One region of the Streptomyces sp. BJ20 genome, then DNA from elsewhere that is predicted to be linked to it. Evidence: riboswitches for the same ligand, from Rfam matches in the RefSeq annotation. Region 1 holds a riboswitch; the other holds the start of a gene.
What was found. Region 1 has a riboswitch for glycine ahead of gcvP (aminomethyl-transferring glycine dehydrogenase). Riboswitches for the same ligand answer to the same signal wherever they lie in the genome.
Positions count from the first base shown of each region.

Region 1 (3,470 bases):
TGGTGCGGCTGCTGGGCAAGGCCCACGGGCACGCGCTGTACGCGATGGCGCTGGCCCGCGACGACCGGCCCGTCGTCGCCGAGCGCGAGACCAAGTCGGTGTCCGTCGAGGACACGTACGACGTGGACATCCACGACCGGGTGCGGGTGGGCCTGGAGGTGCAGCGGCTCGCCGACCGCTGCGTGCGCCGACTGCGGGGCGCGGGACTGTCCGGCCGCACGATCGTGCTGAAGGTACGGCGGTACGACTTCTCCACGCTGACCCGGTCCGAGACGCTGCGCGGCCCCACCGACGACCCGGCCGTCGTCCGGGAGGCGGCGGCGCGGCTGCTGGACTCGGTGGACACCACGGGCGGCGTACGGCTGCTCGGCGTCGGCGTGAGCGGGCTGGCCGACTACACGCAGGAGGATCTGTTCGCCCAGGCGGCGGGCGGTGCGGGGGAGGAGGTAGCCGAGGCCGAGGAGTCGGAGTCCGCATCCGAGCCGCGCCCGGAGGTCCCGGTGGAGCGGCGCTGGTCCGCGGGCCACGACGTCCGGCACACCGAGTACGGGCACGGGTGGGTGCAGGGCAGCGGCCTCGGCCGGGTGACGGTCCGCTTCGAGACGCCCGGTTCGTCACCGGGCCGCGTGAAGACGTTCCGCGTCGACGATCCGGCGTTGGAGGCAGCGGATCCGCTGCCGCTCGTGGAGGCCCCACCGGACCTCCCCGAGCCGATGCGACCACCGGAGGAGCCTCCGCCTCGCCCCCTGGAGGGGTGACGGCGCGGGCGAGGGCCCGCGCCGTCGAACGCGTTGACGCCGAGCGGCGCCGGCGGGTGCGTCATCGAGTGGGACGGCAAGCCCGTGCAGATCAACAAGCGGCACGACGCCCAGAGCCTGGGCATCGCGACGGTGTTCCAGGACCTCGCGCTCTGCGGACGACATCGACGTCGTGCCCCGGCTCGCCGCGCGCGAGACGGATCACCGCGGGCTGGGCCCTGGCGGTCCACCGTGAGACACGGCCGCCTGACGGAGCCGCGCTTCTCCCGGCGATGCGCTGCGGGCCGGTCCTGGGCTTCCGCGTGACCGACGTGCCCCGGCGCGGGCGGTGGAGCCGAGGCTGCGGGCCGGACGCCGTCACCCGGACCGGGGCGCGGCCGGGGCGGGACGGTGGGGCGGAAGGTCGTGACGTACCACCGCCCTTGGCCGTGTCGGTTACTCCTGGCCCGCCAGCTTGCCGAAGTCGTGGTCCGGGAGCGGGGGAGGGGGGCCTACGTCCAGGCCGTAGTGGTGGTACAGCTGGAGCTCCTGCTCCGGGGACAGATGGCGGCCGACGCCGAAGTCCGGCGCGTCCTTGATGAGGGACCGTTCGAACGGCACGTGCAGGGCTCCGTCGATCAGCTCGCTGGGTTCCAGGGGCACGAAGGCGTCCCGGCTGAACAGGCCGGTGCGTATCGCCGCCCACTCCGGCACGCCGGTGGCGTCGTCGAGGTAGACCTCGTCGATCGTGCCGATGCGGGTGCCGTTGCGGTCGTACGCCTTGCGGCCGATGAGGTGACGCGGGTCGATGTCCGTCTGCACGGGCCCTCCACTCGTAGCAAACTCATCCGATGGCACTACAGAAAGGCACAATCGGCGGAACGGCCACTCGAAGGCCGGGGTCCGGACCTCGCTGGTACGCTGGCAACGGCCGCTGACCCCGTGCGGGAGAGTCCTCCAGGCACCACCGGAGGCGCCGAAGGAGCAAATCCTCCCCGGAATCTCTCAGGCACACGTACCGCACGGACGAGGTCACTCTGGAAAGCAGGGCGGGTGTCGACGGCTTCCGCTCTCACCGACGGTGAAAACCGGAGCGCCAGCGGCGTCCCGGTGAAACTCTCAGGTTGAGATGACAGAGGGGGAGGCCGTCCGGGCACCTGCGCCGTGGTGCCCCTCGAAGGTCGTCGGACCAGGAGGCCTCCTCAATGACTGCCCCCCGTACCCCGCTCTCCGAGCTCGAACAGGGAATCCCCTTCGAGCAGCGCCACATCGGCCCCGACCACGAGGCCCGGGCGAAGATGCTGGCCCAGGTGGGCTACGGCTCGCTCGACGAGCTGACCGCCGCCGCCGTGCCCGACGTCATCAAGAACGCCGACGCGCTGGACCTGCCCGGCGCCCGCAGCGAGGCCGAGGTCCTCACCGAGCTGCGCGGCCTCGCCGGCCGCAACCAGGTGCTCGGCTCCATGATCGGCCTGGGCTACTACGGCACCTTCACCCCGCCGGTCGTCCTGCGCAACGTCATGGAGAACCCCGCCTGGTACACGGCCTACACGCCGTACCAGCCGGAGATCTCGCAGGGCCGGCTCGAGGCGCTGCTGAACTTCCAGACGATGGTCGCCGACCTCACCGGCCTGCCGACCTCCGGCGCCTCCCTGCTCGACGAGGGCACCGCCGCGGCCGAGGCGATGGCGTTGTCCCGGCGCATGGGCAAGAACAAGAAGGGCCTCTTCCTGGTCGACGCGGACGCCCTGCCGCAGACCGTCGCCGTCATCCGGACCCGCGCCGAGCCGACCGGCGTGGAGATCGTCGTCGCCGACCTGAGCGACGGCATCCCGGCCGACCTCGACGGCCGTGAGATCAACGGCGTCCTGATCCAGTACCCGGGCGCGTCCGGCGCCGTCCGCGACATCAAGCCCGTCATCGACCAGGCGCACGAGCGCGGCGCGCTCGTCACCGTCGCCGCCGACCTGCTCGCCCTCACCCTGCTGAAGTCCCCCGGCGAGCTGGGCGCGGACATCGCGGTGGGCACCACGCAGCGCTTCGGCGTCCCCATGGGCTTCGGCGGACCGCACGCCGGCTACATGGCCGTCCAGGACAAGATGGCCCGGAGCCTGCCCGGCCGCCTCGTCGGCGTCTCCGTCGACGCCGACGGCCACAAGGCGTACCGCCTGGCGCTGCAGACCCGTGAGCAGCACATCCGCCGTGAGAAGGCCACCAGCAACATCTGCACCGCGCAGGTGCTGCTCGCCGTCATGGCCGGAATGTACGCCGTCTACCACGGCCCCGAGGGCCTGCGGACCATTGCCCGCCGCACCCACCGCTACGCCGCGATCCTCGCCGAGGGGCTGCGCTCCGGCGGAGCCGAGGTCGTCCACGGCTCCTACTTCGACACCCTCACCGTGCGGGCCGCCGGCCGGGCCGCCGAGATCGTCGCCGCGGCCCGCGACAACGGTGTGAACCTGCGCCTCGTCGACGCCGACACCGTCTCCGTCGCCTGCGACGAGACCACCACCCGCGACCAGCTCGCCGCCGTGTGGCGCGCCTTCGGCGTCGAGGCCGACGTCGAGTCCCTGGACGCGGCCGCGCGGGACGCCCTGCCGGACCCGCTGCTGCGCACCGACGACTACCTCACCCACCCGGTCTTCCACCAGCACCGCTCCGAGACGGCCATGCTGCGCTACCTGCGCCGCCTCGCCGACCGCGACTACGCGCTGGACCGCGGCATGATCCCGC
Region 1 covers NZ_CP094918.1:4,821,474-4,824,943, reverse strand. The annotation lists gene MTR79_RS21770 (DNA polymerase IV) at 1-758, shown strand, start outside; partial or broken gene MTR79_RS21765 (sugar ABC transporter ATP-binding protein) at 819-914, shown strand; gene MTR79_RS21760 (PRC-barrel domain-containing protein) at 1,194-1,559, opposite strand; glycine riboswitch at 1,673-1,768, shown strand; gene gcvP (aminomethyl-transferring glycine dehydrogenase) at 1,943-3,470, shown strand, end outside.

Region 2 (3,470 bases), 3.4 Mb from region 1:
GCGATCTGCTCGATCACGTCGACGTGCTCGCAGCCGCCGTAGTAGCGGCGGCCGGGGTAGCCCTCGGCGTACTTGTTGGTGAGGACCGAGCCCTGGGCCTCCATGACCGCGACCGGGGCGAAGTTCTCCGAGGCGATCATCTCGAGGGTGGACTGCTGCCGGTGCAGCTCGGCGTCGACCGCGGCGGCCACCGCCGGGTCGAGCTCGTGCAGGGGCGTGTTCAGAAGCGACATGCGGATCCGGCTCCTCAGCCCGCGACGAACGCGTCGTACTCGGCGGCGGACAGCAGGTCGGCCGGCTCGTCGGTGACCCGCACCTTGAACAGCCAGCCGCCCTCGAAGGGGGCCGAGTTCACCAGGGCCGGGTCGTTCACCACGTCCTCGTTGACCTCGGTGACCTCGCCAGAGACGGGGGAGTACAGGTCGCTGACGGACTTGGTGGACTCCAGCTCGCCGCAGGTCTCGCCCGCGCTCACCGTGTCACCGACCTCGGGGAGCTGGACGAAGACCACGTCGCCGAGCGCGTTGGCCGCGTGCTCCGTGATGCCGACCGTCGACACGCCGTCCTCGGCGGCCGACAGCCACTCGTGCTCCTTGCTGTAGCGCAGCTGCTGGGGGTTGCTCATGGCCTGAATTCTCCTGTACGCGGGAAACTGCTGATGACGGGGAGGGCACGCGAAGCGGCCGGACGGGTGGGGTCTCCGAGCCGCTGACGCGCGAAAGCCGCCCGGGGGCCGGCTACGACGGTGTCACTTCTGCCGCTTGTAGAACGGCAGCGCCACGACGTCGTACGGCTCGTGGCTGCCGCGGATGTCCACACCGACGTTCCCGGTGCCCGGCTCCGCGTGGCCCGGGTCGACGTAGGCCATGGCGATCGGCCTGCCCAGGGTGGGGGAGGGGGCGCCGGAGGTGACCTCGCCGATCTTCTCGCCGCCGGCGACCACCGCGTATCCGGCGCGCGGCACCCGGCGGCCGTGGGCGACCAGGCCGACCAGGACGCGCGGCGGGTTCTTCCCGGCGCGTTCGGCGGCCTCGGCGAGGGCGGCGCGGCCCACGAAGTCGCCCTCCTTCTCGAACTTCACCACCCGGCCGAGACCGGCGTCGAAGGGCGTGAGGGAGGTGCTCAGCTCGTTGCCGTACAGCGGCATGCCCGCCTCCAGGCGGAGCGTGTCCCGGCAGGACAGACCGCACGGGACCAGCCCGTGACCCTCGCCCGCCTTGGTCAGCGCCTGCCACAGCTCCACGGCGTGCTCCGGCTTCACGAACAGCTCGAAGCCGTCCTCGCCGGTGTAGCCGGTGCGGGCGATCAGGGCGGGGACCCCGGCCACGGTGCCCGGCAGACCGGCGTAGTACTTCAGGCCGTCCAGGTCGGCGTCGGTGAGGGACCGCAGGATCGCCGGGGACTCGGGGCCCTGCACGGCCAGCAGCGCGTAGGCGTCGCGGTCGTCGCGCACCTCGGCGTCGAAGCCCGCGGCCCGCTCGGTCAGCGCGTCCAGGACCACCTGGGCGTTGGAGGCGTTGGCCACGACCATGTACTCGGTGCCGCCCAGCCGGTAGACGATCAGGTCGTCCAGGATGCCGCCGTCCTCACGGCAGATCATCGTGTAGCGGGCGCGGCCCGGCTTCACGCCCGAGATGTTGCCCACCAGCGCGAAGTCCAGCACCGCGGCGGCCTGCGGGCCGGCGACCGTGATCTCACCCATGTGCGAGAGGTCGAACAGGCCGGCCCTCGTGCGCACGGCGTTGTGCTCGTCCCGCTCGGAGCCGTAACGCAGGGGCATGTCCCAGCCGGCGAAGTCGGTCATCGTCGCACCGAGCGACCGATGCAGGGCATCGAGCGCGGTGCGGCGGGGTTCGTTACTGCTCATCGGTCGGTCTCCCAAGGGGGCATGACAGCGAGGTCGTTCCTCCCCATCTGTCATCGGAACCTGAGAGGTTCGCCATGACCACCGGTGACGGCGATCAGGACTTGCACCTTGGGTGGGGCCCCGGAGCACTGCCACGGCGGCCCGCTTTTCAGATGTGCCTCGCCCGCGCGGTAACGGTGCCTGAGAGATTCAAGGGAGGGACTTGCTCCTTCGGCGCCCCGGCGGCACACGGTGCCGGGGACTCTCCCGCGCGGATTCAAACGGCCGGTATGCAGTTGGCGCGCACATCATTGCACGCATCGTGGGACATCGGCAGGGGGACCCTTGCCGGGCGTGCACCGCTCGTGCAGGCTCGGTCACAGGGAGCTGTGACAGGCCTGTATCGGTATGAGCACGCAACCGAGAGCGACCTGGCATTACCTTCTCTTTACACGCTGCGGGGACCGGATCCCTTATCCGGCCCCAGGGGGAGGACGACCACGGTGAACAGGCCCACGGCGTACGCCGGCACCACAGGCGTGGCGCTGCCGCCGCAGCACGCGCACCGGGCCGACGGCGCCCCTGACACGGCGCCCGCCCCGCTCGTCCAGGACCTGCGCTCCCGCTCCGGACGCAGTCCCCGCGCCCTGCTCTTCGGCCCCCGCGACCTCGTCGTCGTCACCGGACTGCCCGGCAGCGGCAAGTCCACGCTGATGCGGCGCACGGTGCACGAGGACCGCGTCGACTCCCAGGACGCCCGCGACCGCTGGGACCGCCGCATGCCCCGCCTGCTGCCCTACGGGGTCTACCGGCCGCTGGTCCGGCTCGCCCACTACGCCGGGCTGCGGCGCGTGCTGCGCTCCGGCCGGCCGGTCGTCGTGCACGACTGCGGCACCCAGGCCTGGGTGCGGCGCTGGCTGGCCCGCGAGGCCCGGCGCCGCGGGGCCGCACTGCACCTGCTGCTCCTCGACGTCCCGCCCGAGGAGGCCCTGGCCGGGCAGCTGGAGCGCGGCCGGGGCGTCTCGCGCTACGCCTTCCGCCGGCACCGCACGGCGTGCGGACGGCTGCTCGACGCGGTGGAGTCCGGCCGGGTGCCGGAGGGCTGCGCCTCGGCGGTGCTCGTCGACCGGGACGCCGTGAACGCCCTGCGCCGGATCGGCTTCACCGGCTGACCGGCTAGCCTTTCCGCCAAGCAGCGGCATCAGGCAGACGGTGGGCGACAGATGGACTTCCCGGCGGACAACCCGGAGCGGACGCACTTCCACCCGCACGGCGGGTGGCCCGGCAACGAACTGGAGGAGGCGCTCTCCGCCTCCCTCGGCGTTCCCTCGGCGGGAGCCCGCATCGTCGAGGTCCTCGGCCGCAGCTTCGTCTGGGTGCCCCTGCCCAACGGCGGCGGCCCGCACAGCGGCCCCCTCGACCTGCCCACCATGGACCTGGACGGCCAGGCGTACGTGCCGGTCTTCAGCTCCGAGGAGCAGTTCCGCCAGGTCGTCGGCTCCCACATGGGCTGCACCATCGCGCCCGCCGTGGAGTTCGCCCGCGGACTGCCCCCGCAGGCCGGCCTCGTGGTCAACCCGGGCGGCACGGTCGCCGTCCCGCTGCCGCCCCCCGCGGTGGCCGA
Region 2 covers NZ_CP094918.1:1,418,187-1,421,656, forward strand. The annotation lists gene glyA (serine hydroxymethyltransferase) at 1-233, opposite strand, end outside; gene gcvH (glycine cleavage system protein GcvH) at 248-625, opposite strand; gene gcvT (glycine cleavage system aminomethyltransferase GcvT) at 749-1,867, opposite strand; glycine riboswitch at 2,026-2,126, opposite strand; gene MTR79_RS06675 (AAA family ATPase) at 2,350-3,018, shown strand; gene MTR79_RS06680 (enhanced serine sensitivity protein SseB) at 3,070-3,470, shown strand, end outside.
Region 2: it holds a riboswitch for glycine, as region 1 does, so the genes downstream of both, gcvT (glycine cleavage system aminomethyltransferase GcvT) here and gcvP (aminomethyl-transferring glycine dehydrogenase) in region 1, are expected to answer to the same signal.